One region of the Pelosinus sp. UFO1 genome, then DNA from elsewhere that is predicted to be linked to it. Evidence: riboswitches for the same ligand, from Rfam matches in the RefSeq annotation. Region 1 holds a riboswitch; each other region holds the start of a gene.
What was found. Region 1 has a riboswitch for cyclic di-GMP ahead of UFO1_RS19040 (methyl-accepting chemotaxis protein). Riboswitches for the same ligand answer to the same signal wherever they lie in the genome.
Positions count from the first base shown of each region.

Region 1 (7,593 bases):
CATTGCGTATTAAATGAGTAAATGGATCAACCAATCCTTCCAAAATTGATTTATCCATTTCTACTTCCTTACCTTCCATACGTAGAGTTAAATTTTTTCCCAGCTTTTTCGATAACTCCCTTACCAAGCGAGGTATCGGTTGAAATAATATGGATACTGGTTGCATACGTGTACGCATAATTTTCTCTTGTATTTCTGTAGTGGTATGGTCAATTTTTTGCAAGATAGGCCGAATTCCTGGAATACTATCTATCTCTTTTTCTAATGCCCGCAGTAATTGATTGCGTGCCAAAACCATCTCACTCGCTAAATTAACTAAATTATTAAGTAACGTTACATCTACTTTAATACGTTCCGTATCAAGATCTTGACTGCTTCTTTTTTCTTCCCCTGAATCAAATTCACTTCGCTCCGCTTCTAGAAGATTATATCCGCTAGAACCAGTTTTATTTGGGGCGTCTATAACTTGAAAAATCTCATTTTTCTGACTGGAAACGTCAAATTCCACAATATCTTCCTGGCTTGCACCAAGGGCCATAACCGCAAGTTCTTTTTCCAGTACTGTACTAAATAAAAAGATTGCTTCTTGCTGAGAAGCAGATCTAGTACCTTCTTGAGCCTGAGTAATATAATGGGCTAACAAAACACCTATTGATTGGATACTTTTAGCTGTATTCCCGCACAGCCGTCCCGCCTCATTAGGCTCTATGGAATGGATGTCATACTGATACTTATATACTCTATGACCTTTTCTGCTTAAATCTTCTAGCACCACTTTGACATCATTATAAGGTTTATTCGTCTGCGAGATTGTCTCTTGCATTTCGCTAGTCAAAGAACTCGTCGTACCCTTTCCATTCATTCCAAAACTTTCGCTGGGAAAGGCTTGTTTTAATTCTTTTACATAGATAGTGATATCTTGTTGTTCGCTAGTTGTAATATGATCCAACAATACCTTAAGTTCATCATTCGCTGCTAACAATGCATCAATGATAGGTAAAGTAATGGCTATCTCTCTACTGCGCACTTTTCCTAGCAAACTTTCAATAGCATGAGACAATTCAACAATTTTGTGGAAACCAAAAAATCCAGCTGTCCCTTTAATATTATGAGCAGAACGAAAAATGGAATGAATGATCTGCTCATCCAGTTGCCCCTTTTCAATAGCAAGCAATCCCGATTCTATCTTCTCCACATGGCTTATGGCCTCAATGACAAATTCTTGAATAAGCTTTTCATCCTTTAACACTACATGCACCTCTCCCTACATCAATCGCAAACCATCTGTTTCTACCTTCACGTTTTGCTTGATACAAGGCATCATCGGCTTCTTTTTTTAAAGTCTCATAGGATAAATTGATATCCGGTATTATTGTTGCAATACCCAGGCTTATGGTAACATAAGGGCTGACTTTAGATGCTTTATTGGGTATTACAAGTGATTCTACAGCAAGTCGAAGTTTTTCCGCTACCTTTTGTCCCCCTGCTGAGTCAGTATCATGCAGAACAATGGCGAACTCCTCACCGCCATAACGGGTAGTTATGTCACTGCTGCGTTTCACATTTTCAGCTAAGATAGCAGCAACTTTTTTCAAGCATTCATCTCCCGCAGGATGTCCATAGGTATCATTGTAAAACTTAAAAAAATCCACATCTACCATAATGAAGGTCAACGCTTCTTTTTCCCGCAATGCATGCCACCATTCTCTAGCTAAATAATTCTCCAAACTTCTCCTGTTAGGAATTCCTGTAAGTTCATCCTCTAAGGAAAGTTCTTTTAGCTTACCATTTACAACTTGCAGCTCTCGCATTACATTTTCCATCACCCGAGTCGTTTCTTGTAAAGTAGCATTACGTTGTTCTAAATCATGCTGATATGTTAAAATACGCCGGCCAACGGACAGGCGACAACTTAATTCTCTTGGATCAATCGGCTTCGTCACGAAATCATCAGACCCAGCATCAAAGCCAATTACCACATCTTCGACATCACTTTTCTTGGCAGTTAATATGATAACGTAAGTATGTGCTGTCTTCTCACTCTGTTTTAACCGTCTACATAATTCAACTCCATCTATCCCTGGCATAACCCAATCGAGCAGCACAATAATTGGTTCATTAATAACCTGAAAAATTTTCCAAGCACTTTCACCATCAGCTGCAAGAACAACCTCGTAACCCCAATGTTGTACCATTTCTGAGAGTATAGTGCGAATACTTTTTTCATCATCAATGATTAATACTTTCATTTGATCTCACCTTATTTCTATTAAAAATTATGTTCAATTGAACTGTTATGAGTTTTAATGAGAAAAATTTACTTTCACTTTGACAATTTAACCATTTTTTCTTACTTCGCTACTTTTCATGAAATAACCTTCCCTTTTAGGTATGGATTCATTGACAGATTCAGGAACCTATGCATCTGCTATAGTAATGAGACCTAAAAGCTAGTGCAGCGCAAACTTAACACTAAAGGCCCTCCTTAACGGAGGGCCTTTAGTATTACTCTTCTATATCCTAAACCTTCTTACAACGCCTTGAAGTTCTTCTGCCATCTTAGCTAATGCCTGGCTAGATGCAGCAATCTCTTCCATGGATGCTGATTGCTCCTCAGTAGCTGCAGATACAGTTTGAGTTCTACTGGCCGTATCTTTACTAATTTGGTCAATATCATGTACAGATGCTACGATCTTCTGGCTACCCGAAGCCATTTGCCCAATAGAAGCAGAAGTTTCTTTGATTTGACCTGTCAATTGATCAATAAAAGTAGAAATTTCTTTGAAAGCTTTCCCAGCAGTGTTTACTACCTCAGCTCCCACATTGACCTCACGACTTCCTTCTTTCATAGCGTTAACAGCTTGATCTGTATCCATACCAGCTTCTGCAATTAAATTTGCAATTTCCTTTGCTGACTCTTGAGATTGTTCTGCTAACTTTCGTACCTCTTCCGCAACTACAGCAAATCCTCTACCATGCTCTCCTGCACGGGCAGCCTCAATAGCTGCATTCAAAGCAAGTAGATTCGTTTGTGCCGCAATTCCAGAAATCGTCTCAACAATTTGTCCCATTTCTTTCGATCTTTCCCCTAGTTTTGCAACAACATTCGCTGATTTGGTCACTGTCTGTTCCACAATATCCATCTGATTCATTGCAGCTTTTACTGCTTTACCACCATCTTGGGCTGCTTGGAACGTTTTATCGGATACCTCACTCATTTTTGTTGCATTTAGGGAAACTTGCTCAATACCCGTAGATAACTGTTCAACTACGGAAGTAGTTGTCGTTACTGCACTAGCCTGGTTTTCAGCCCCCTGGGCTACTTCACTAATGGTAGCTGCTACCTGATTGGTAGCCTGCGCTGATTGTTCTGCACTTGCTGTCAGTTCTTCTGAAGACGCCGCCACCTGTTCAGCTGATTCAATTACCTGGCGGACAACTCCTTTTAGACTATCAGCCATCTTGTTTAAACCCTGGCCTATTTCACCGATTTCATCCCTCTCGGCGATTTTTACGTTTTCTAGACCTAAATTCCCATTTGCTATTTCAGCTAAAAAGGCACCTACAGTTCCTAATCTGCTGACAATCATAGTAGATAGTTTCCACCCAAGAAACATACTTAGTAAAGCAAAAAGCCCCGTTAATGAGAAAATCACTTTACCGGCAAAACTAGCATGTTCTTCTCCTTCTCGATTGGCCTTATCACTTTTTTCCGCCATATAATTTGCTAGTTCTTGGAGAGTTATATTTACCGCTTCAAGTTTACCTGCAGCCTGCTGGGTAAAATATGTATAAGCTTCTTGCTTTTTCCCTTGTTTTGCTAAATCAATTGCCTTTTGTCGCTCTGTCCGATACTGACCAATTGCTTCTTTTAGCTTAAGTAATTTTTCTTGCTCATATGGTGTTAGTTTTTGACTCTCATAGGCTTTTAAGGTTTTATCCGTTTCCAATGCCAATGATTTTATTTCATTTGTTAACTTATCTTCGGTTGCCTTATCTACATTACCAAAAATAAGTTCCAGAATCATTCCGTGAACTGCCCTAAAATTATGCCGAGTCTCATTTAATCGTTTAATGGATAAAAGATTTTCATTGTACATAATTTTCATTTCATTGCTCATTGCATTTGTATAATAATACCCTATCGAACCTACTGTGAGCATGGCCAATGAAACTACTAAAATAATGGTAAGAATTTTCCCCTTAATTCTAAGCTGCAAAATAATCCTCCTAAAATAAAAAAATTAGCACCAGTTCACTATGTCCTGCTGCTAATTACAAATCTAAATTGAATCGGCAGCTTGGCGGTCATAGAATAAAAATTCCTTAGACCCATAGCTTTGCGTCCTTACCTTTCGATAAGTTTGCCCAATATTTGGTTTCGTATTTTTACTTTATTCTACATTATATTACATATAATGTCAACAAAATGAACTATTAAGACTTCATAATATATTACTGCTTATTGATTCGGCTCAAGAGGAGGGCTGTAATGGCAGCTGTTAGCGGTATGGAGCAGATTAATCCAATGCTTCCAGTAAGAGCTCTCGTTATTTCTGTCGCCACAATATTTAAATTCATAATGCGTACTAAGGACACATTTTCTTGTGATGTAATCAGAAAAATCAAAGGTAAGGAACTCCCCGTATAAGCTAAAATTAAGGTATTTGCCATAGTTCCCATAACATCTCGTCCAACGTTTATGCCAGATTTAAATACTTCTGTAAATCCATAATGAGGACAAGATTTTTTAATTTCAAATTGGGTAGAGGCAATCGATATCGTTACATCCATCACAGCGCCTAGTGATCCTAAAATAATTCCTGCAAATAGAACTTCTTGAAAGTTCATGAAGGATAACGTAGTAACTTTGAGCATCATAGCTTCTTCACTATCTAAGCCTGTTAAATGCATCCACGAAATGGATATTGCTGCTAAAATCCCTGCTATAACAACACCACCTACAGTACCAATAATTGCTCCCCAGGTCTTTGCATTCCAACCACTAATTGTAATTTGCGTTACGGTAGCAATCACTGCACAAACAAGCATGGTAGCCAAAATAAAGTTCCAATGATAACTCAAAATAAGGGGAATCATACCCTTAAGAATCAAAATTACAGAAAAACAAATAACAAACAAGGTCTTAACACCAATCTTTTTCCCAAGCAACAACAAGGATAAAATAAAGACACCTACTAGTATATACATAGGAAAAAGGCGATTATAATCCGCGACATGGTATTGTTTTACACTTTGTGTCTCGTTTACAGCCAAAATGATCTTATCCCCAGGACTAGGGCTGATGTCAAATAATGGCTGGTTGGTAGTATAGTTAATACTCTGCACCTCTTTACCAGCTTCTGCCCCTGATGTAAGCTGAATCGTTATTAAATTTTTCCCAGTAACCCCCATATTCTTATTCGATGAAATTTCAAGGGATTGTACCGACAACACTACGCCATTTATATAATCAATTGGTTGCGGATTGTTAGCTGCCGCAAAGGCGGGCGCTACATCCAAATGTAAGAAAGCAATAACATTCATTAAAATATAGAGTAAAAAAATTCGTTGTATTTTCATGATAAAACTCCTTGCTATAAAAAAATAAAATGTACTAGACCTATCTGTACAGAGAAATAAAACTTGATTCAGAAGTTATTGTACTTTCAAATCTCGTAAATAAAAGCATAGCTTGCCCCGGAAGACAAATTATGCTTCTATTATGCCATTTTGTGAGGCTACAGTCTATTGTACTCCGTAAAATCCTAGTTATGAATTAACCAATTCTTGCTGTTCTTCCAAAAAGCGGGCAAAGGTGTATAATACATCAGACAAGCGATTTACATATTTCATTAAAGACGAACTCACTGGTTCTATCTCTTCTAGTGACGTCATAAGCCTTTCAGCACGTCGGCAAACAGTACGGGCTACATGTAGAATCCCAGAAGCCTGGCTGCTGCCTGGCACTATAAATTTAGGAGCGGGATTCATAAGCTTGACATATTCATCAATCCAAGTTTCAAAACGCAAAATTTCAGCCTCGCCAATTTTTGCAGGGTACATTTCCCCTTTAGGATCTGCCAACTCAGCAGCGACGGCAAAAAGCTCTAACTGCACAATATGGATTTTTTCTACGATAGCTGGATTCATAATAAAATGCTTCCCAAAGCCTAATAATGAATTTAACTCGTCAATGGTTCCGTAACTATCTACGCGTATACTGTTCTTCCGCACACGACTACCATCTAACAGACTAGTCATCCCCTTATCACCTGTACGTGTATAAATCATATGTAAGCCTCCTATCTTTTTCACATTACACCCATAGTTCTGTTTCTTAATCACTTCGACTCCTAGCTATATATTCCCTGCAAATACAGAAAGACTAAGATGTAAGTGGAGTGAAAAACGCCACCTACATCTTAGTCTTTGAATTTTACTTGATTACCAAAAAACGTAACAATATTTCTTTATACTCTAAATTTACGGACAGCATCCTGTAATTCTTCTGCCATATGAGAAAGGCTGCGGCTAGTTGCCGCAATTTCCTGCATAGATGCAGTTTGCTGCTCAGTTGCAGCGGAAACAGTTTGAGTCTGGAGAGCATTCCCTTTGGTAACTTCGTCAATCCCACGGACTGCGCCAACAATATCTTGGCTCCCAATTGAAATTTGATCAGCGGCATTGGAGATTTCCTTAACTTGCGTGGTAACCTCGCCTACAAGTTGGATAATCTGATTAAATGCATTCCCCGCCTCCAAAACTACTCTCGTACCATCCTTTACTTCTTCCGTACCAGTGTTCATTACCAAAACAGCTTGTTCCGTTTCCTGTTGAATTTCACTAATTAACGTTGCAATTTGTTTTGCTGCTTCTTCCGATTGCTCTGCAAGCTTACGTACTTCTTCAGCGACGACAGCAAAGCCTCTACCCTGCTCTCCTGCACGGGCAGCTTCAATTGCTGCATTAAGAGCCAATAGATTGGTTTGCCCAGCGATCCCAGAGATGGTATCTACGATTTGCCCTATATGCTGAGAACGTTCTCCTAACTTGCCTACTACTTGCGCAGAATGACCTACAGTAGCTTCAATATTAGCCATTTGTTCTTCCGCCGAATTAATAAGTTTTCCACCATTTTGAGCTGCAGAAGTTGTTCTTTGAGATGTTTCCGTGGCATGCTGCGCATTTTGAGCTACTATTTTCGCATCAAAGGCAGATTTTTCGGCCACAGTTAAGGTAGTATTAACTGCGTTTGTTTGTTTTTCTGTTCCTGCCGCTACATCCATGATGGAATCAGCAACTAAGGTGGCAGCCTGCGCAGATTGTTCTGCTCCAGCAGTTAGCTGTTCCGATGCAGCTGAAAGCTGTTCTACTTTCTCTTGCACTTGTGAGAAAAGTCGTTTTAAATTACCTTTCATCTCTGTCAGTGACTTGGCAAGAATACCAAATTCATCGGAACGCATGCTAAGTCCTTGATGAATGGATCCTGAAAAATCGCCCGCTGCCATGGTAGTCAGCTCTGCTGTAATGTATTTTATCGGGGATGTGACTTGTTTTGTTAGGTAAACACTCAGTATCACACCAAAAATC
Region 1 covers NZ_CP008852.1:4,024,812-4,032,404, forward strand. The annotation lists gene UFO1_RS19030 (hybrid sensor histidine kinase/response regulator) at 1-1,249, opposite strand, end outside; gene UFO1_RS19035 (diguanylate cyclase) at 1,236-2,249, opposite strand; gene UFO1_RS19040 (methyl-accepting chemotaxis protein) at 2,514-4,220, opposite strand; cyclic di-GMP riboswitch class I at 4,293-4,379, opposite strand; gene UFO1_RS19045 (YibE/F family protein) at 4,456-5,583, opposite strand; gene UFO1_RS19050 (cob(I)yrinic acid a,c-diamide adenosyltransferase) at 5,773-6,294, opposite strand; gene UFO1_RS19055 (methyl-accepting chemotaxis protein) at 6,474-7,593, opposite strand, start outside.

Region 2 (7,593 bases), 2.2 Mb from region 1:
GATGAATATTGCTCCTACCGTAGAAGAAAAAAAAGAAATCCTCCTTAACTCTATGTTGGCTTTGCAGGCGATGGGCATTAAAGAACCTCATGTAGCAGTATTAACTGCCAATGAAGTGGTAAATGGAAAAATGCCTGCCACGGTGGATGCACAAACCCTAACCCAAATGAGTGCAGCTGGCCAGTTCCCTTTAGGGATTATCGAAGGTCCGATTGCTCTTGATGTAGCAGTAAGTCAAGATGCGGCAAAACATAAAGGTATTACCAGCAAAGTGTCAGGAAATGTGGATTTAATTTTAGTACCGAATATCGAAACGGGGAATGCTCTGGGGAAATCTCTGATTTATTTTGCGAATAGCAAAATGGCAGGGATTGTATTAGGGGCAACCCATCCGATTGTTATGACTTCACGGTCTGAAACACCGGAAGGGAAAATGAATTCTATTGCCCTAGCATGTTTAGTAAATAGTAATATTTCATAAATACAAGAATAGATGTGTAATAAAGATGACAAGTGTATATCTTAGCCAAAGAGTACATAGCTACATTTCGTTAATGCAGCTGTATGGAATTTGAAAGGAGTTGATTTGATGTCAAAAGTTGTTGTATTACGGGAGTACTGTAAGAGTTGCGGCTTGTGCGTAGATATCTGCCCCAAACAGGTACTAGCCATTGGTGATACGACCAATCAAAAGGGATATTATGCAGTTGTGGTAAAAGATGAATCAAAATGTATAGGGTGCGCTATGTGCGGAGCGATGTGTCCTGATGTAGCATTGGAAGTTTCTCGGAAGAAAAGGAGCTGACCTTATGAAAAAGATATTAATAAAAGGCAATGAAGCCATTGCAGAGGCGGCCATTCAAGCTGGCTGTAAATTGTTTTTTGGTTATCCAATAACCCCTTCTACAGAAGTGGTTGAATATTTGTCTAAGCATTTACCCAAGGCCGGAGGTACCGTGCTTCAAGGGGAAGATGAAGTTGCTTCGATTAATATGTGTTATGGTGCAGCAACAACAGGTACTCGCGTAATGACGGCTACCTCAAGCCCTGGCTTTAGCTTAAAGCAAGAGGGGATGTCTTACTTGGCGGCAGCTGAGCTGCCAGTGGTTGTGGTGAATGTCAATCGAGCTGGTCCTGGGTTAGGCGGACTGGGCCCTGCACAATCGGATTATTTCCAGTGTACCAAGGGAGGCGGCCATGGGGATTATCGGTTGATTGTTTTGGCACCATCTAAAAGTCAAGAGTTATACGATTTTACTATGGAAGCTTTTGACTTAGCGGATAAATACCGGAATCCTGTACTGATTATGGCAGATGGATTTTTGGGCCAAATGATGGAACCTGTAGAAATAAAAGAACGGCCACAGGTAGAACTTCCCCCAAAAGACTGGGTTGTAGACGGCTGCCGAGGACGGCAAAAGCGTAAGATAGTGAGTTATTCCTTAACGAATGAAATTGGGGAAGCAAATTGCCTAAAATGGCAGGATAAATATGAGAAGATCAAAGAGACAGAGCAGCGTTGGGAAGAATTTTATACCGAAGATGCAGAATATCTCATTGTAGGATATGGAACTTGCGGTCGCATTGGTAAAAGTGTAGTACTAAATGCTCGTAAGGCGGGAATTAAGCTAGGACTTATCCGTCCAATCACTTTATGGCCCTTTCCAGAAAAGGGATTTGCGCCCTATAAAGAAAAAATTAAGGGAATCGTCACAGTAGAGCTTAATGCAGGACAAATGATTGAAGACGTAAAGTTGGCAATCGAATGCCGTGTGCCTGTTTATTTGTGCAATCGGCAAGGGGGAATGATGCCTTCTGAAAATGAAATACTAGAGTTTATCGGGAAAGTTTTTGATTTGTCGCTGGTAAGGGAGGCATAAGAATGGAAGTTATATTTAAAAGAACAACAGGCTTAACCGGAATTCCCTTTCATTACTGCCCAGGGTGTACCCATGGAATTATTCATCGTATCATTGGGGAAGTAATGGAGGAACTAGGTATTATTGAAGACACAATTGGTGTAGCTCCTGTAGGGTGCGCCGGTTTTTCCTTAGACTTCTTTAGCTGTGACTTTGTGGGAGCAGCCCATGGAAGGGCTCAAGCTGTGGCTACTGGGATAAAACGTTCTCTACCGGATAAAATGGTATTTACTTACCAAGGGGATGGAGATATTGCTGCTATTGGTACTGCTCATGCTATACATGTTGCAGCCCGGGGTGAAAAGATTACATCTATTATGGTAAATAATGCAGTATTTGGTATGACAGGTGGACAAATGGCGCCAACTACTCTTCCAGGTCAAGTTACGACTACCAGCCCTTATGGGCGAGATTGCGCTTTATCTGGATCACCGATAGATTTGCCTAAAACCGTAGCTACCTTAGAAGGGGCAGTCTATGTAGCAGCCGTATCTGTTGATTCTCCTAAAAACATTTTTGCTGCCAAAAAAGCCATAAAAAGGGCTTTTCAAGTTCAACAATTAGGACTAGGATTTTCCTTGGTTAGTATTTTATCAACCTGTCCAACAAACTGGGGCTTATCTCCTGTGGACAGTTTAAAATGGTTACAGGAAAAAATGTTACCTCTTTATCAAATGGGAGAACTTAAGGTTCCTGAGGAGGTAAAAGGATTATGATTGATACCATTATATTATCAGGATTTGGTGGTCAAGGTGTCATGTTTATTGGTAAAGTACTAGCATACGCAGCCATGGAAAAAGAGTTACAAGTTTGTTGGATTCCTTCTTACGGCCCTGAAATGCGGGGCGGGACTGCCAACTGTTCTGTGATTATTTCCGACGAAGAAATTCACTCACCAGTAATTGAAAAAGCAGATGTGGCGATCGTTCTCAATCAACCTTCCTATGATAAATTTCTATCACGGATTAAACCGGGTGGTGCGCTTGTCGTTAATTCTTCGATTGTAGAAAGTACTGCTGCTCGCCATGATATTAAACTTATTTCCCTGCCAGCAACAGAGATTGCCAACGAATTAGGAAAACCAGCCTTAGCTAATATGGTATGTCTGGGGGCGCTTATTCCAAGCTTGAAGTTACTCAATCTTAATGCCATAGAGAAAGCGATGCATGAAGTAGTGGGTAAGAAAAAACCAGAACTCTTTGCCGTTAATATGGAGGCAATAAAAAAAGGGTTAGATCGGTAAATAGTAAAAAAGGCCTACTCTTTGGTTACCAAAGAGTAGGCCTTTTCGCAGATCAGAAACGATAGAGCATTGTTCTTACTCTTTACGATTTTGAATCTTGGAAATCAAAATTTGAGGATTATCTGCTAATCGAAGATCCCTAGTCGGCATGTAAGGTGAGCCATCTGGATAAGAGATAAGGCGGATGACAGGTCGTTGTGGGGAAGATCCAGGGATGGAAACAACAACAGCCAAATCTCCCGTATTCAGTAAGACTTCCATACCGGGCATATAGGTAGCTATCTTTGATAAGAAAACTCGCCCGTAAGTTTCATCAAAACTAGTTCCGAGGCCAGAAGCGATAATGTTATATGCTTCGTCTGGTTCCATAGCCTTTCGATAAGGGCGATGTCCAGTGATGGCTTCGTAAACATCTGTTATTGTTAGCAAACGCGCATAATTAAGGATTTCTTCCCCTTGTAGTCCGCGGGGATAACCTGTACCATCAACCTTTTCATGATGTTGCCAAGCCATATGAGCAACAAGACTTGAAATTTCCCACCGCTTGTTTACTAATAAATGAAAACCAGACTCTGGATGTTGCTTAATAATTCCAAATTCCTGTTCAGTCAAACGGTCAGGTTTATTAATAATTTCTTTATCTACTTCTATTTTTCCCAGATCATGAAGCAATGCACCGCAGGTAATTTCTTTGATTTGTAAAATGGAAAAATTGCAAAAACGGGCCAGTAATGCTGTGTATATGGCGCAATTTAGAGAGTGTGCCAAGGTATAATCATCATGGGTTGCAATACCCGTTAATTGAATCGCTACGGATGGTTGGAGGATTAATTCTTCTACAATATCAGAGGCAAGGCTACAGATTGGATCCATGGCAAAATTTTCGCCCCGATTCACTTTCTCCATAGTAGTACTTAATATTGCTAAAGCACGTTGTTGTGTTTCAAGGGAAAGATATTCTGGAATTTTTATATCGGCATATCGATTGTCTCGAATAAACAGGGCATTTACATCCAAAGCTCGTAGTTTATCGAGATATTCTTCAGTTAAAGTCACTCCTGAAGCCAATAATACCTGTCCCTTTTTATTTAAAAGATGTCGCGCTAATGTCATACCTGGGATAACATCGTTTAAACTGATTTGTCTCAAGATAAAAGCTCCTTTGTTGTATAAAAATCAGCATAAATTATGCCCGTGTTTCTAATCGACAAGGTTATTAGCAAAGTAAGCATATAAAAAAGCTTAACTGCATAATGAGCCAGTTAAGCTTATCATAATCATGCAGCGTGGCGATCATAGATCTCTAAAAAAATCCGTAGACCCTATAGCTTTGCGTCCATACTTTTCAGTATGTTTGCTAATAAAAGTTTTTCTAAATAAAACTACCATACGTGAATGGTGTCAGTTTTAAAATAATAGCATATAATTATAGCAGATTATGTCATATACTGAAGAGTATATCAGAAATTGTTAGCAGATGGAATATCCAGACCTATTTTTCGAATCTTTTTTAGCGGTGGAATATTTTTTAGTGAAAAATCATAGTAGTAGAATAAGAGTGGGCGCTAATATCGTGGGAGGCGGCTAGAAATGCTATCACCCAGTTTGGAAGATTATTTAGAAGAATTGTATCGGTTGTCTCTAACGAGTGAGATTGTTCGTGTGACTGATATAAGCCAAAAATTAGGGGTATCTTTGCCTTCTGTTAGTAAAGCCTTAGGGAAGTTAAAAGCAGATCAATATATTCATTATCAACCATATGGTGTAATTAGTTTGACAGAAGCTGGTAAAAAAATGGGAAGTTTTTTGGTTGAGCGGAATAGACTATTACAAGAATTTTTGACGCTGATTTGTGCTGATTGTGATAGTGATGCTGAGGCAGAAGCTATGGAGCATTATCTATCCCAAGGTACGATTCATTCCATCCAATTAGTAGTGAAGTTTATGAAAAATCATCCCGAATATTATCAGCTATTTTTAGAATATGTGGCTAAAAACCAAGCTGTAGAATAAAGGTTAACCAAAGCGTACCATTGGCCTTCAGTACATAAAATATAAGAAATACTATGCTTGCCCTGAAAAGATTAGGTACAGTAAGACCGCATTCAAGGTAAGTATCATGCAAATGATAATCCAACCCAATATGTTAGTCATGGTACCATTCTTAAAACGTCCCATGATTTCTTTTTTGTTACTAATCAGCAAAAGGGGAATAATAGCACCCGGTAAGGCAAAACTTAATACTACTTGGCTTGTTACAAGGGCACTCATCGGATTGATGCCTGCTAAGATAATAGCCATACCAGGTAACATGGTAATGAGACGCCTGATGCTAATCGGGATATCAAAGCCCACGAAGCCATTTAAGATAACTTCTCCAGCCATAGTGCCAACGGTAGAAGAAGATAATCCCGAGGCTAAGAGAGCGAGGCCAAAGGCTCCAGCTGCCATATTGCCCATGAGAGGCTGCAAGGTCATATAAGCTGCTTCAATACTGTCAACAGTAAGACCATTGCCTTTAAATATAGCTGCTGATACAATAACCATAGCGGCATTCACAATAAAGGCCATATTCATAGCAACAAATACATCTATTTTGGCCATCTTTAAGTGATGAACACAGTCGCTTTCGTCATTTGTACGACGATTTTGCACCAAATGAGAGTGTAGATAAATAACGTGAGGCATAACCGTAGCTCCTAGCATGCCGACAGCTACCAGTAAGCTGTCAGAGGTGAGCATAGGAACAGCCACATGATAAGCAACTTGCCCCCATTCTGGACTAGACATGAACATTTCCCATATATAAGATATGCTTATAACGGCTACCATTGTCGTAATGATTCGTTCCACAATTTGCTGCCCATATTTTTGCATGTGGCAGATGAAGTAAGTGATAAATCCTGTAAGTATTGCTGACCAAACTAAGGGGATATTAAATAGTAAGTAAAAACCAAGGACGCCTCCCAAAAACTCTGCAAGATCGGTAGCCATAGCCGCCAGGGTTGCTATAGTCCATAAGAACCAATTCACGCCTCGTGAAAAGACATTGCCGCAGTGTACTGGTAAACTAACTCCAGTAGCAATGCCAACTTTTGCAGAGAGAATTTGGACAAAGATAGCCATCAAATTACTCCAAAGAATGACCCATAGTAAGTTATAACCAAATTGGGAACCACCACTAATGTTAGTACCGAAATTTCCAGGATCCATATACGCTACGCTGACAATAAAAGCAGGTCCGAGGTATTTTAATAGCCCTTTGGCCTTGGTTTTAATTTCTTCCCCAGGTATTAACGGCAAATTAATCGGTAGGCTGGTGATAAATTGATCTTCCTTCAATATTCCCACTCCTTACGTAAGTGCTATGTGTAATTACTACTACAAAACACAATAGTATGGTTAGCCATGGCTAACTTTTAAAACGCTTTAATTACTATATAATATGTAATGATAATAATTTTGTTACCAAGGAAGAGACAATTGGATATAGAACTTGACAATTTAAAAAGAATAGTATAATTTTTAAATAGAATAAAGAAGAAATAAGAAAAGACTTGGCTTGTGCCAAGTGCTCGGACGCAGGCAGAAGTCTTAGTCGCTCTTACTTGGAATCAAGAAAGTGTTATACTTTCTGATTCCGTAAATAAGCACAGAGTGCTATATAGTTCTTTTTGATGAAATCAAATCTTCCGCCTTTGGTTGGGAGATTTATTTTATATGCAGTATTTTCGATATAAGGAATAAAAGAGGAGTTACATATGTTAAAAAAAGCTATTTTAGTAGTTAGTTTTGGTACAACCTATCAGGATGGAATGAAGTCAAGTATTGAAAGCATAGAAAATAAAATAAAATCTACTTTTCCTCAGTATGAAGTGCGAAGGGCCTTTACCTCCCGCATTGTTATCAAAAGATTAGCAAAGAGGGATGGCCTTGAAATTGATACGGAAAAAGAAGCATTGCAAAAGCTGCAGGAAGAAGGATACCAAGAAGTATATATTCAACCCTTGCATGTGGTAGTAGGAGAAGAATATGATAAGGTTAAAAGAATGGTTGCTCATTATGCCCACGCTGAAATATTCGAAAAGATTGCCCTTGGTCGCGCTCTTTTGTATTATACGGGACAAGAAGGCAAACCAGATGATTATCTAGAGGTAATAGACGCGATAAGAACACAGCTTCCAAAGGTAAAAGAACAAGAAGCCGTTGTTTTTATGGGGCATGGTGGAGTACACCCTGGTAATACTGCTTATTCTACTTTGCAAATGAAACTGGAAGATGCCAATCTAGAACATGTGTATGTTTATACGGTGGAAGGTTTTCCCTCATTGGAGAGGGTTATAAAAAAATTAAAACAAAAGGATATCAAAAAAGTAACTTTGATGCCATTTATGCTTGTATCTGGCGATCACGTTGCAAATGATATGGCTA
Region 2 covers NZ_CP008852.1:1,132,166-1,139,758, forward strand. The annotation lists gene UFO1_RS05020 (bifunctional enoyl-CoA hydratase/phosphate acetyltransferase) at 1-481, shown strand, start outside; gene UFO1_RS05025 (ferredoxin family protein) at 590-805, shown strand; gene vorB (3-methyl-2-oxobutanoate dehydrogenase subunit VorB) at 810-1,880, shown strand; gene UFO1_RS05035 (thiamine pyrophosphate-dependent enzyme) at 1,883-2,635, shown strand; gene UFO1_RS05040 (2-oxoacid:acceptor oxidoreductase family protein) at 2,632-3,162, shown strand; gene UFO1_RS05045 (HD-GYP domain-containing protein) at 3,238-4,311, opposite strand; cyclic di-GMP riboswitch class I at 4,440-4,531, opposite strand; gene UFO1_RS05050 (metal-dependent transcriptional regulator) at 4,753-5,175, shown strand; gene UFO1_RS05055 (Nramp family divalent metal transporter) at 5,227-6,504, opposite strand; gene UFO1_RS05060 (sirohydrochlorin cobaltochelatase) at 6,924-7,593, shown strand, end outside.
Region 2: another riboswitch for cyclic di-GMP. It lies ahead of UFO1_RS05045 (HD-GYP domain-containing protein); the one in region 1 lies ahead of UFO1_RS19040 (methyl-accepting chemotaxis protein).

Region 3 (7,593 bases), 2.0 Mb from region 1:
TTCCTGTAATGTGGGAGTCCTTTGCCTTGTTATTTACCTATGAGGTATTGAGAGAAGCGGGTATTCGAATGCCAAGAGTAGTAGGACCGGCTGTAAGTATCGTTGGCGCACTGGTATTAGGTCAGTCCGCTGTAGATGCAGGATTAGTAAGTACACTGACGGTTGTTGTAATCGGTTTTACCGCCATAGCCGCCTTGACAGTACCTTATCCGGAGATGAGTATGTCACTCATTTATCCTCGATTTATCTTTCTGTTCTTAGGTGGAACCTTGGGTATGCTAGGACTTACAGGCGGTATCATGATGTTGTTCATGAACATGATATCGGCACGATCCTTTGGCGTGCCATATATGGGACCTCTGGCACCTCTTGTTAAAAATGAACTGTCAGATGTAGTGATCAGAGCACCGTTGTGGTCTATGCTTAAACGATCAAAACTCATTACGTGGAAGCAATCCATACGAAAAAAAACAAAGGTACGCTAAGCGGATAGGAAAAGAAGAAAGGGAGTCGTCCATGAAAAAAGGTATTGCATTTTTCATGATTTATATCATTATGTTTCTTACGGTAGGCTGTATGGCGAAAACTGAAATTGAAAAACTGGCTATAGTAGTAACCTTTGGTGTTGACATTACAACAGATGGGAAATACATGATCTCTACCCAGATATTAAAAACACAGAAACAGTCACCTGGAGGCATGGGGGGATCAAAAGGCGAGAAGCAGCCTACGGAGGTCATGGCATTAATCAGTACAGGGGATACTATACCTGATGCATTAGATCATTTGTCGAAAGAACTAGGCAAAAAGGTAGCGTTATCCCATGTGAAGTTTATTGTCATCGGTGAAGATGCCGCAAAAGCAGGAATCGCTGAACTGATGGATTTTTCGGCAAGAGGATACCAGCTTCGCCCTAATGTTGTTTTCCTTGTTACAAGTGGTAAGGCTTCTGAAATACTAAGAACATCAACACCAGAAGATTCTATTCCTGCTAACGCCATTGCAGCCATATTGAATTTACAAGCAAACTATGGATACGTACCTGTCACTACTACTATGGAATTTGCTAATTCCCTAGCCAGCAAGACGGCAGCACCAATGGCAGGGGTCATTAGCCTGCATGGAGATGAACAAGTGGGTAGAGTATTCAAAATGATAGGAATTGCTGTATTTAAAAAGGATAAGCTCATTGGATATATGATGGGGGAAGAGGAAGTGCGGGGTGTCCAGTGGATACGGGATAAAGTTAAAGCAGGAAATATTGTAATGCCGTCACCTAATAAAGGTAGCATAACAATAGAAATTATTTCTGCAAGTAGTGAGATAAAGTCTATCGTAAAAGATAATAAACCCATCATACATATAACCATAAATAAGAAAGGAAATATAAGGGGAATGGTGGGAGATCTAGATGCTATGAAAAATCCTGAAATATTAACAGAGTTTGAGCAATTAGAGAATGAGGTCATAAAGAAAGAAGTTGAGAAAGCGTTATATGCAGCGCAAAAGACATTCAAGGCAGATATATTTGATTTTGGCGAAACAATACACAGGGACTATCCTGATGAGTGGAAAAATATAGAAGAAAGTTGGAGTGAGATTTTTCCTGACCTTGAGGTAGAGGTAGAAGTACATTCTAGTATACAAAGAATAGGTGTAATATCTAAACCTCTATATTAATCGGAGGCTATATTGTGGAAACAAAAATATCGGCGTACCAATTGTTTGCTATCATGGTGTTATTGTTATTTGGCAGCGCTATACTCTTTTTTTTAACTCCTGAAGCAAAACAGGATGCATGGTTGGCATTACTCATTTATATACCGGTAGGCATTATAGAATCACTTCTGTATACAAATCTATATTACAAATATCCGAATGATACTATAGTTACATATTTGCCTAAAATTTTCGGCAAATTTATAGGATATATACTGAGTGTTGTATACATTCTATATTTTACTTATTTATCAGCGAGAATAGTGAGAGATTTTTCAGAACTTATACTGATTGTCTCATTGCCTGAATTACCTTCACTTATCGTTTCCATCACAATTATGGTGATATTTGCTTATGGAGCGTTCGCGGGGATCGAAAATATTTCACGAGCTGCACAATTAACACTACCAATATTGATGTTTTTCGTTATCCTAGTATTCATATTGTTGTATGCAACACCAGATGTGGTGAAAATGCAAAACCTAAAACCAGTCCTTGAAAATGGCATATCATCTGTCATAAAACATGGATGGCTGCTCATTACCTTCCCTTATGGTGAGACTATCTTCTTCACTATGATCTACTCATCTGTCAATGAAGCAGCCAATGTAAGAAAAGTATCGCTGCTTGCTGTCCTGTTTGTTGGAATAATCCTTTCCCTAAATACGATTATGTTCATAGTTTCATTAGGAGTAGCAGGTGCATCTGCTTCCCTCTTTCCCCTTTTTTCAACCATGCGTCTTATAAAACTAGGATTCTTGGAAAGATTAGATGTATTTGTTATCGTTATCATGATAATAGGAGGTTTCTTCAAGGTAAGTATTATTACCTACGCGGCCATGCTTGGTACATCCCAGCTTATCAAATTAAAGGATCCCAAGTATTTGGCTATACCCTTCGGTTTAGTAATTGTAATATTTTCAATATTCATCGCTAAAAACTATCCAGAGCACATTGTGATAGGTCTGAAGTGGACACCATTATATATTCATATACCATTACAAATTATAGTGCCATTGACTGCACTAATGATACATTATATAAAAAGAGGTAAGAAAAAAAGTCCCTATGACTGTCAAAATAAAGGGTGAGCCCAGTATATGTTAATTAAATAAAATTTATGAAATTGTGAACATAAAATTTTATAGCCTACTACTAATTTATAAATTAGCAGTAGGCTATACTAATTTTTGACGAATTTCCACAAAAATTTTAATTCTATACCTTTTGGCGGAGGCATGAATGTTCCAAATGTTTTATTATAGGATTCATAGAGCTCTATTTTGTAAATTGAATGTGTTAGATTTCGGCAAACTTATCGAAAGGTAAGGACGCAAAGCTATGGGTCTAAGAATCTTAGGATTTAAGGCTGCCAGGTTGCCATTGACTAACGTCAATGTTGCCATGGCAGTTTTTAATATTTTAAGAAAGAAGGTAATCGATTTAGAAGATTGTTCTTAGCAATAGTTGAAATCAAAAAACTTACAATAACAGGAGTGTGTTCTATTTATGAATAGTAAAAAAAGATTGCCTATTATTTTACAGTTAACAAGTATGTTTGCTATCGCTGCAATGCTATTATTATCAGCCCTTGGTTATACAATTTATAATTATCTTTCACTAGGCGACGAGTCAAATAAGCTGGTATCATATACTGCAGTTAGGACAATGTCTATTAAGGAAGCTCATACAGATTATGTTAGAGCCCTTCTTAATTTCCGTGGATTCTTGCTGTATCCTGATGGAGCAGCTTATGAGCAAGGATATCAGGAAGATATGAAAAAAGCGATTAAAACAGTGAAAGAATTTAATTCTAGTTCCGCGAATCAAGATTCAACTGTAGAAGGTGCTAAACTTGAAAAGTTACTAAATGAATATTTAGGCCTTGTTGAAAAAATGATAATTGCCAAGAAAACCAATGATCCAACACTGAATCAACTGACTACAGAGGGGCGCAAACATACAAAGGATATTGAAGATCAATTTACAAAACTGGCTGAGATACAACAAAAATCTATGACAGATAAAAGTAATCTTATGATTACACATGCCCAAAATAGCAGTAGAAATATTATTTTACTGAGTACCTTAATTTTTATAATGGCCTGTATTGTGGTAATTTGGTATAGTCGCAATTTGGCAATGCGTTTTAGATATTTAACGAAATCAATGACTATGATTGGGCAACTAGACCTTACAGAAAAGGATATTGAAATTCGTCGAAATGATGAAATTGGGGATATGGGGAACATCCTTAATTCTATGCGTAATTCCCTAAAAGAAATTGTTGCATTGCTTCACACCAGTTCTCGAACATTGGCCGCATCCAGTGAAGAGTTGAGTGCATCAGTCGAAGGACACCTAGAAACCGTAGATATTGTGGCTAATAGTACGGGAGAGATTGCTGCGGGTGCTTCTAAAAATTCGGATAGTATTATCAATATCTCAGGAGCAGTTGAAAAAATTTCAGCTGGTGCAGAAGAAATTAACGCTAATGCAACAGAGGTAAATGCCAATACACAAAATGCTGTTGCGGAAGTAGATCGTGGTATGTCCATGTTACAAGCCGTTGTAGAACAAAATGAAAATGTTGCCTCTTCTATGGCTGAGATTACAATAGTAACAGAAAAATTGGCGCAAGGATCGCAGGAAATTAAAGGAATTGTAGATGTAATCACCAATCTTGCTGGACAAACAAATCTTCTAGCCCTAAATGCAGCAATTGAAGCTGCCAGAGCAGGGGAAGCAGGTCGAGGATTTGCTGTCGTAGCAGAAGAAGTTCGTAAGCTAGCTGAACAAAGCGAAAAATCTACAAAAGAAATCACAGAGATCATTTCCAATATGGGAAGTGAGATTGCAGTGTCAGTAAATGCAGTGGAACGAGCGAACGGAGAGGTTGTGAAATGTAAAACCTCAGCTCTCGATACACAAAAAGGCTTTCAACTCATTGCGAAAAGGCTAATTACTGTAAAAGATGGTATTGAGCAAATTGCTTCTGCAATTGGTGAAACTGCTTTGGGGACACAGTCTATGGTAACTAGCGTAGAAACCATACGGCTTGTAGCAGATACTACCTCGGAAGGTATTCAGACCGTTGCAGCTTCCACAGAAGAGCAATCTGCCAGTATGCATGAAATTGGTGATAACGCTGATTCACTTGCTAAGCTGGCAACGGAACTGAATGCAGTAGTTCAAAAGTTTAAAGTATAAGTGAAACCGTTATTATTAAAATTCGGTGGAGGCATTTTATGAGTGAAATTGCAAATGATAAAAAGGGGATCTTATTAGAGACGGGTACAAATGAGTTTGAAATTATTGAGTTTATAGTTGGCAAAGTGCATTATGGAATTAATGTTGCGAAAGTAAGAGAAGTGATTACTCCGGTTCCTGTTACGCCAATGCCAAATTCACATCCTAATGTGGATGGAATTTTTACCTTGCGTGGACGGGTGATGCCACTAGTTAATTTGCTGACATGCTTAGGAGTTAAAGACCAAGAAGCAGCTAGCAAAAATATTATTATAAGTGAGTTAAACACTTTTTTTGTAGGTTTTTTAGTAAATCAAGTTTCGCGGATACATAGGGTATCATGGTCTGCGATGGAACCAGTCCCTGATACTGCTGCTGATTCTGATATGGCTGTTGGTATTATCAAGCTAGAGGAAAAGATGATTATTCTATTGGATTTTGAAAGAATTATTGCTGAAATTAATCCTCAAATTAATGCTAAAATGGTAGATGTTTCTCAAGGGAGTGTTGAATTGCAGGCAGTCAGGAAGACGAAGAAAATCATGATTGCTGAAGACTCCAAAATGTTGAGAGAACTTTTGATAGAGTCACTTCACAAAGCTGGGTATATCAATATAACAACCTATCATAATGGTAAAGATGCTTGGGATGCATTAGCGGCATTAGCAGATGGAGGATTGCCCATCGAAGAAAATGTACATATACTGATTACCGATATAGAAATGCCGCAAATGGATGGGCATCATTTATTAAAGAAGGTTAGAGAAAACAAAAAACTGGAAAAATTGCCTGTATTAATTTTCTCTTCTTTAATTAATGAGGAAATGCGTCTCAAAGGCGAAACGATTGGAGCTAATGGTCAAGCTTCCAAACCAGAAATTAATAAATTAATTAATTTATTAGATACAATGAGCCTATAAATATATTGTAAAGAAGATAGTTAAAACGTTCTAAGAAAAAAGGATGTTAGGGAGTAAAGACTCCCTAACATCCTTTTCTTACTTATATGTCGTTACCATAAAGGATGGATTACCACTTGCCCTTTGTGATATGGTTTTCTATTTCTGCTTTTGAGCGCTGTTTAATAACGTAGGCTTCATGTTTTGCTTGTGTAAAACCAGATGTACAGGGAGGATCAAGATTAATCTCAATGCCCTCTTTTGCTAGTTTTACAATTTGGTCCGTTAAAGCAATAATTTCCATATGGATGTCATTCGTTCTTTCTGACTTGTAAATCTTAGCGGTATCTTCCGCGGTTAATTCAATAAACTTTTCTTGTGGCTGACCACATTTGGGACATTTGTCAATTGCATTATCCCCTTCATGAATAAAACTGCAAACGCTGCATTTAAAAAGGTTTTTCATTGTTTAACAATCTCCTTTTTACATATTATTCTAGTTAGTGACACTATTCGCTAAAAGAAATTAAAATCCTTCTTATACAAAGAAGGATTCAGATAGAAGGAAGCGGACTATTGTAGTCACCATATTTGTAAATAATGCTGTACTGCAAGTGATACAAGGGCTACTGCTAACCAACAGAATAGTCCGAGTAGTATTGGCCTAATACCATTATTAAATATATGTTTGAGATGTGTTTTTAGACCTATGGCGGCCATAGCTATAACGATAAAAAACTTTCCAGTATGGGAAAGGAACTCACAGACAACTGGAGGGATAAATCCAGTTGTGTTTATGATGGAGGCTGCTAAAAATCCTAAAATAAACCAAGGAAATATTTTTGCAATACCAAAATTGCCCGTACTAGTTTTTTTCCTTGCAATAATAAGAGCAAGAGTTAATGTGACTGGCACAATCATTAAGGCGCGGGTTAATTTAACAATGGTAGCAAAATTACCTGCTTCATGACTGTAGGAATAACCGGCGGCCACTACCGAAGAGGTATCATTGATCGCCGTTCCTGCCCACATTCCAAAACCCATATCATTCATACCAAGTACGTGCCCCATGAAGGGGAAGATAAACACGGCGGCTATATTAAATAAAAATATTGTTGATATAGAATAGGCGACGTCTTTATCATTGGCAGATATTACGGGTGCGGTAGCCGCTATTGCGGACCCACCGCAAATTGCTGTTCCTACGCCAATAAGAATACTCGTATTTCCTGGTAATTTTAAATACTTACCTACAAGCCAGGCCGATAGGAATGCAGCACTTAATGTGAAAATCATGATATATAAAGATTGGCTACCTACTTTAAAAACATTAAATAAGTTCATTTCAAAACCAAGTAGTATGATGGAAGCTTGCAATATTTTTTTTGATGCAAATGTAATACCATCCTCATAAATAGCAGGCCTTTTCCAGCAGGCTATTATCATGCCTAAGAGTATTCCGAACACGGGACCTCCTATTAATGGCACAAAGGACCCTAAAAACCAAGATGGGACGGCTATCGCAATAACAATAAAAATTCCAGGTAAAAGCTTCATTAATTCGGTATTTTGTGTCATATAAATTCCTCCTTTGCCTACTGTGATGATACCATTTGAAATCTGATACGTAAAATACTATAATATGATAAAAAAGATAGGCTATTACCTATAGATAAAATATAGGAAGAGAAGATTCAAGTAGTACTGACCTATAAAAGTCAATAAA
Region 3 covers NZ_CP008852.1:892,325-899,917, forward strand. The annotation lists gene UFO1_RS03960 (spore germination protein) at 1-485, shown strand, start outside; gene UFO1_RS03965 (Ger(x)C family spore germination protein) at 517-1,680, shown strand; gene UFO1_RS03970 (GerAB/ArcD/ProY family transporter) at 1,695-2,810, shown strand; cyclic di-GMP riboswitch class I at 3,018-3,104, shown strand; gene UFO1_RS03975 (methyl-accepting chemotaxis protein) at 3,229-4,929, shown strand; gene UFO1_RS03980 (chemotaxis protein) at 4,968-5,888, shown strand; gene UFO1_RS03985 (rubredoxin-like domain-containing protein) at 5,998-6,333, opposite strand; gene UFO1_RS03990 (YeiH family protein) at 6,450-7,445, opposite strand.
Region 3: another riboswitch for cyclic di-GMP. It lies ahead of UFO1_RS03975 (methyl-accepting chemotaxis protein); the one in region 1 lies ahead of UFO1_RS19040 (methyl-accepting chemotaxis protein).

Region 4 (7,593 bases), 2.1 Mb from region 1:
TTGCATAGGCAATGTTATCCACTTTGCGTTGTTTGATTGTTTCCATCAAATCACCAACCAATCGATCATTGGTATAGTAATCCATTCTAAAATGTATGATCTGTCCGCGGGCTAAAGAAAATATGGACTTACCGAAAATTTCCGCCATAACCTGATCTGCGGAGGTGTAATCTTTATGTTTACTTTGCACAACATTGATTGATTGACCAATTAATTTGCATTCCAGGCTAAAAACGGCTTCTTTTGTTGTATCTGCTACGGCACCCCATGGTTGTTTTACCAAGTTGGTTTTCACACCAAACTGTTCTTGCAAGGTATTACGGCCACGCATAATAGTGTTGCGAGTTTCATCGATTGTTTCCCCATCTTTTGGCCGTATCGCAACACCGATTTCGTGCCCGTTTGCAATAATCCTCCGTAGTGTTTCGGGATATTTTTTCATTTCTATTTCCGCCACAAAGAAGGTTGCTTTAATGCCAAGGCTGTTCAATCTTCCAAGTACATCATTCACTACTGCTTCGTTGGACAGTCCACCGAATGTATAGGAAAGAGCTGGTTCTGTGGTTAAAACTATCTTAATTTCTTTAGCATTGTTATCTACAATCTCTGCTGCATAAGCTGTCCGGCAGGTAAACAAATCCGCGATCTGTTCTCGTAAAAAGTCAGTGATTTTAGGCATAAAGGAAAAAACGTTATTTACTTTAACATCATTACGATTCTGCAATAGGGTGGTTTTTACTGGTTTTGGGGTAGTATTGGTTTTTGAAAAATCCTCCACATAGGCTGTAGTATAATTTGCCTTATCCAACGCAATTAATAATTTTTCTACCGCATCAATAATTTCTTTTTCTCCCAAGTCTGTCGATTGTGGCAACACTTTTAAACCTGGCTGTTTGTCTATAGCTGGTTTTAAGTCTGTTTTTCCTGGTTCATTAACAACCGGCTCGGGGTTAGTTTTTAGTTTAATGGAAACAATACTCCCCGGTTTGATATTACCAACAAAATTGTCTGCTGTAGGAAGAGAGTTTATTTGTTTCACATTTAAGAAAACATCGCTTTTTACAACACTGTTAAACCCAGAGGCTTTCACCACTTGAAGCAATTGATCCGTATATTTGGTTTCATTGCATTTTAAAAGATTTGGCCCCTGATCAGTGGTTACTTTGATAATCTTTTGCGCCCGACAAAAATCTTTAACTATTCTTTCTACGGGGAGATTCTCCATTTTAACCATACCTGAGAGTGTATAATTCTCGATTCTTTGTCCTTCTTTTTTGATGTTTACAACAGTCTGGGGATCTTCGGCAGTCTGCATCCCATCAACAAAAAAAGTCGCTTTTGCATTATATTTTTTCAATAAGTCCAAAATTTGTTGTACACTTGTGCGATCTGTTAATCCATCAAAAGTTAATGCAATATGGCGCTGTCCACTATTGCTATGTGTAATAACCGTTGCCTTCTCTTGACTTGTTTTAAGCTGCGTTAAGGCTTGTGCAGTTTCTGCATCGGCATTATAGGAATTTTGGACATCGGTAATATTGCGATAGTCGCCGGCTGTCTGCGTTGTAAAGAAGTCTTTGGAGAATAGCACCCCCATTAGACAAATACCTATAAGCAGAACCAGTGATGATACAATTTTCTTGTTTTTCACGTATATCATCCCCTTATCATTAAAGACTCCAATAAGAGTAGCCCTTCTCTTCTATGTTCTTTTTGTCAAATATATTCTTGATATCAATAATTACATGCTTTGTTTGTTGTTTTTGTTGTTTTAACATACTTTCTAAGTCCTCTATCTGTAAGTCTTTAAATTGCTGATGTGCTACTAAGAACACCAGACAATCAGCATTTCGAACATCCTTTATATCGACAAGTTCCATATTGAATTCTTTCTTGAACTCAGCCTTATCAGCGACCGGATCTACCACCTTTACCTTGATTCCATAGGAAGCAAGGTATTTAAAAACATCAACGGCTTTTGAATTGCGCATATCCGGACAATTTTCTTTGAAGGTAATTCCCATAATATAAACGTTCGATTTCTTGACATTGATATCAGATTGAATCATTTTCTTTATTACATTATCAGTAACAAAAATCCCCATATTGTCATTAACCTTTCTACCGGCCGCAATAATCTGGGAATGATAACCTAGCACCTCTGCTTGATAGATAAAATAATACGGATCGACACCGATACAATGTCCGCCTACCAATCCTGGATAAAAACCTAAAGCATTCCATTTGGTATTCATAGCATCGATGACCTCTTTGGTATTAATGCCCATTCGATTAAATGCCATTGCCAATTCATTCATAAAAGCAATATTAATATCTCTTTGGGCATTTTCAACTAATTTTGTTGCTTCCGCAACTTTAATGCTAGGTGCTTTATAAACACCTGCCTGAATAATCAACTCGTAGGCAGCCGCAATGTTTTCCACGGTTTCTTCATCCATACCAGATACGATCTTCTGAATATTTTCAAGTTTATGTACTCGATCTCCAGGATTAATTCTTTCTGGAGAATAACCGATTTTGAAATCTTTTCCGCATACCAGATTTGATTCTTTCTCTAAAATAGGTACACAAACGTCTTCTGTAACGCCCGGATATACTGTAGATTCAAAAACAACAATACTGTCTTTTGATAAATTTTGCCCTACTATTTTACTGGCATTAACAATCGGTGCCAAATCTGGCGTTTTATCTCCATTGACAGGCGTTGGAACAGCAACAATGATGAATTTGGCTTCTTTTAACCTAGCTGGGTCCGTGGTAAAATCCAATGCCGTACTTTGAATTTTCTCATCACCAATTTCCTTAGTAGGGTCAATTCCCTTTTTGTAAATATTAATTTTTTCTTGATTCGTATCAAATCCCAGCGTTTTGACTTTCTCAGCAAACGCAACAGCAACAGGTAATCCCACATAACCAAGGCCTACAACTGCTAAAAAATCTTTTTTCGTTCGTATTCTTTCAAATATTTCCATCCCTATCTCATTTCACCTACCTATTAATTTAGAAATAATGAGTTAAGTGGCTCCACCATGTGTCGCCTTTATCTCCGCTGATTTTGTCTTTTAGTCCATAATATTCGATACCTGTAACAACATTTTCTGTCAAAGTATAGTTCATTCCTAAGCCATAGCCTTTAAATCCTTTCATAGAGCTACCTGTGCCATTCATTCCATGAGCAATATACGTGCCCTGGGGTTGATTATAATATTTGGCAAATACTCCATAGGTACCCGGCCTCCATGTTTTTAATTCTCCATAGTTAGCACTAAGCACATAACCTTTGCTATCTGTCAAAGTAGATCCCAAAGCCATGGCCCCTACACCAAAATTACTGAAATTATAATTCCCACCAAGAGTCCAGATTGTGTTTTGACTGTGATCTCCGTCATCCTTTTGGTAGTGATGAGCACCGACTTCAAGATTGTAATCAAAATCGTTATACCGCGCGGTTGCTATCAATGTTTTTTTCGTGTAATCGGTTTCGCCATAACTTACCGTGTATTTTATCGGATCTCCAAACTCAACTTTGACGCCTTTAAAATCGCTATCATAAATATTACCGTCCGCCATAAGGTAACCGAACGAACCTGCTGTCACTATCGATTCACCGCTTTTTCCCGCCACATATAGATGTGAAAGCTTGAAGTCATTATTATAATTTACTACATTCTTTTGACCTTCTAGCATACCATAAGCACGCCAATCCTGATTCACTGCACTATTAAAACCAATACGGGCACGAATTCCAGATGAATCCCGATCTAATTGCCCAGGACCACTATTCAATGCGTAATGATAACGAATTTCTCCATCAATCTTTACTTTGTTATCCAACTGATTGCTCCGGTCACCTATATGACTCAATTCATCTACAAGGCCTGTATACGTTTCCGGTGAGATATAATTTGTATTACTACTTTTTGTTTTTTCCTTAGTTACTGTATTATTTAACTGAACCACTGTTTTTGGCTCAATATCAGCATTATTCCTAAGCATTGTTTTCGGATCAACATAGTCATTATTTAGTGTAAGCATTGTGTTTTTATCAGTAGTGAGTTTGTCTGGATTCGTTATAATTCTCGTTGTCATTTGCGCAATTTCATACGCAAAATCAGCTTTGGCTTTTTCAATATCTAGGTTTTGGTCACCAATTATTTTTGTTGTGATTTGTGCCATTTTATATGCGAATTCATTTCTTTGGTTGTTAGGTAAAATCGGCATTATTTTTGCTGTTACCTTAGCAGTTGAATACGCAAATTCAACTTTAAAGTTCTCGACATTTGTGGTTGGGGTAGATAATATTTTCCCTGTAATTTGTGCCATTTCATAGGCAAATTCAGCTTTGAATTTTTCTGTATTTCCTGGAATTACAAGTTTATTGTCACCCTCGATTTTCATTTCATTTGAAGCATATACCACGTTTCCCCCGGGCTCATTTATTGGTATAACGACTATCGTTGCAACCGAAAACAGTAATATAAAAACCTTTTTCACTTAAAAAACTCACCGCCCTGATAAGATGTATTTTCATAGTCGCGTCTGGTTGTCCCATTACATACGTTTCATTCACCTGAAAGCTTGCTGCAACACTTATACAGGTTAATTCCTCTCGATGGAAAATTGGCAACAAACATCAATTTTTGCACAAAAAAATGCCAGGTTGCATTTCAAGAAATGCAACCTGGCAATCATAGACTTAATCGTCCTTAGACCCATAGCTTTGCGTCCCTTCTTTTCAGAAGGTTTGCCAATTATATACTTTTTAGTTAATTTTCGCTCAATATTGTTAAATTCCTGCATAATTATGGTATATTGTTAAATATTTAAGATACATAACATCTATTATCATAATTCATCTTTCTATTTTTCAAAACATTCCATTATCGATTTCAATAAAATTCCTCTAGAAGCATTTCAAAAGGTTAAATGTAAATACTTTACATTTAACCTAATTACTGGTATATTTAGAATCTATTTTATTTTTAGAGGAGACTTTTATAATGGATTTAACAACTACGTGTACTTTATTATCCAATGCTTCACATTATTTCCCTTGGATTGTACTAATTATAATCGCCTATGAGTTAGTAATATTTGATTAATCAAGATATTTTAAGCAGTAAACTAAAAACACTACATGGCTCGTTAACCCTTGTAGTGTCTGAGATGAGAACGGCATTTTAAAATTTTTGGTCAAAAAAAGATAATAATTTCTTTAAGCACGATCCGAATGAGTTAGCCAAAAAATACACAAAGCAGCTACCAGAGTTAAAATAACCCCTACTTCAAACACATCAGGCCCATCGAACCACATTTCTCCCCCTCCCATAACTATATATGTTTTTGAAAAGCCTTACTATATACATACTTTATTTATCATTTTTTATAACACAATCTTCAAAATAAAAAACACCGTGCTACCAATAGGTACGACGTATATCCAATACCAATTGCATAGCTCGATCACTATGCGTAAATAATATGGTCAGGAGGTGATCATATGACACAACAACAAGCTAGTAACTCGCAACAAGCCAGTAACTCGCAACAAGCCAGTAACTCGCAACAAGCTAGTAACTCGCAACAAGCCAGTAACTCGCAACAAGCCAGTAACTCGCAACAACAACGATCAACCAAAGACAAACAACAGGATATAAAAAATGCTGCCTATATTGCTAGTATAGATCAGCCCAATCACCCAAATACCTAAAGTAAAAAACGGTAACTACTATAATATGTTTTATAGCGGCCTCTGGAGACGTTTTAAAAGCAGTGCCGCTTTGCAAGGTAAAAAGACCACTACCAGTCAAATGACCAGTAGTGGCTTTTTTGAATTCCTATATGGTACTCTCTACATCCTCCCTTTGCTTCTATGTCAGGTACCGCAAAAAGTTCGGTAAGGACGGGTTGATAGCGCTGGCAGTGTAGAGTAATCAGCCTGTTCGGGGGAGTGTGCGTAAGGACATGAAAGAACATCAAGAAGCCGCTCCATTACACTGTATTCTCCTTGCACCGCGGCTTCTAGTGCGGCTTCTACCCGGTGATTACGTGGGATTATCGTAGGATTGCTATTTTGCATCAACTGATGCGAAGAGGCTTCCGCTTCCTGCTGCCTGCCTAGCCTCGCCTGCCACAACTCATGCCATTGAGCAAATTCTGTGGTGCCAAACAGTTCCATATTGGGCCGCATATCAAAAGTTAATGCGCGGAAGGTGTTGGTATAGTCCGCACGATACTTCTTCATCATACCGAGAAGGTCTTCAATAAGATTTTTATCCTGTTCTTCTTCATTAAATATTCCCAGTTTTGCTCTCATTCCCGCAAGCCAATTAGATTGATACAACTCAGTAAAATCTGAAATTGCATCCTGGGCTAGCTTGACAGCCTGCTCCTGATTGTCATGCAACAATGGCAATAGGGTTTCAGCAAATCGCGCGAGATTCCATCCAGCAATATGCGGCTGATTGCCATAAGCATAGCGACCTTGTAAATCAATAGAACTGAATACCGTTGCTGGGTCATAGATATCCATGAAGGCACAAGGACCATAATCTATAGTTTCGCCACTAAGGGTCATGTTGTCGGTATTCATCACCCCGTGAATAAAGCCAACCAGTTGCCATTTGGCAATCAATACGGCCTGCCGTTTGATCACTTCTTGAAGCAAAGAAAAATAGCGGTTCGGAGCAATGTCAACGTTTGGAAAATGTCGTTGCAATGTATAATCAGCTAGGATCCGGAGTTCCTCAATAGTGCCCCAGTTTGAAGCATACTGAAAGGTGCCGACGCGCAGATGACTAGCAGCCACACGGGTCAGAATTGCACCAGGCTGGTAGGTTTCGCGGATTAAGGTCTCACCTGTTGTCACCACCGCTAGGCTGCGAGTGGTAGGAATACCAAGACCATGCATTGCTTCGCTGATGATGTATTCGCGCAGCATTGGCCCAAGTGCCGCTCGACCGTCGCCCCGGCGGGAATATGGCGTTCTTCCTGAACCCTTGAGCTGAATATCAACCCGCTGACCTAGAGGATTAATCTGCTCGCCAAGCAGCAGAGCCCGCCCATCCCCTAACAAAGCAAAATTTCCGAATTGATGCCCCGCGTAAGCTTGAGCCAGAGGCGAAGCACCTTCTGGAATCTGGTTGCCAGCAAATACCGCTATGCCATCTTCACTTTGCAGTGCCTCGGCATTCAACCCCAGTGACGTAGCTAACGGATAATTGAGAATAACCAATTGCGGTGAGCGTACAGCGGTTGGGTTTAGTCTAGTAAAAAACATATCCGGCAAACGGGCATAACTGCTATCTAAGTTCCATCCTGTATCTGATATTGTTTTTCTCTCCATCGTCGTATCTCCTTCGCCTTTGTTCTTTGTGTATCTTAGCTAAAATCATAACGATTCTACGACTTTTCGTTATCTAGTTTATTTACCTACGAAAGGCAGCCTTTTTAGTGTCTACTTCTACTAATTCTATTATACTCTTTTCACACGTTAGGGAACTAAACTACCTCACCAAATTCTATTTTTTATGGATTTTTTTCCCTATATGCACATAATCTAATTATTTGTTT
Region 4 covers NZ_CP008852.1:1,937,925-1,945,517, reverse strand. The annotation lists gene UFO1_RS08950 (polysaccharide deacetylase family protein) at 1-1,651, opposite strand, end outside; gene UFO1_RS08945 (nucleotide sugar dehydrogenase) at 1,671-2,993, opposite strand; gene UFO1_RS08940 (porin) at 3,022-4,515, opposite strand; cyclic di-GMP riboswitch class I at 4,694-4,780, opposite strand; gene UFO1_RS24875 (hypothetical protein) at 5,522-5,731, shown strand; gene UFO1_RS08930 (YdiU family protein) at 5,897-7,366, opposite strand.
Region 4: another riboswitch for cyclic di-GMP. It lies ahead of UFO1_RS08940 (porin); the one in region 1 lies ahead of UFO1_RS19040 (methyl-accepting chemotaxis protein).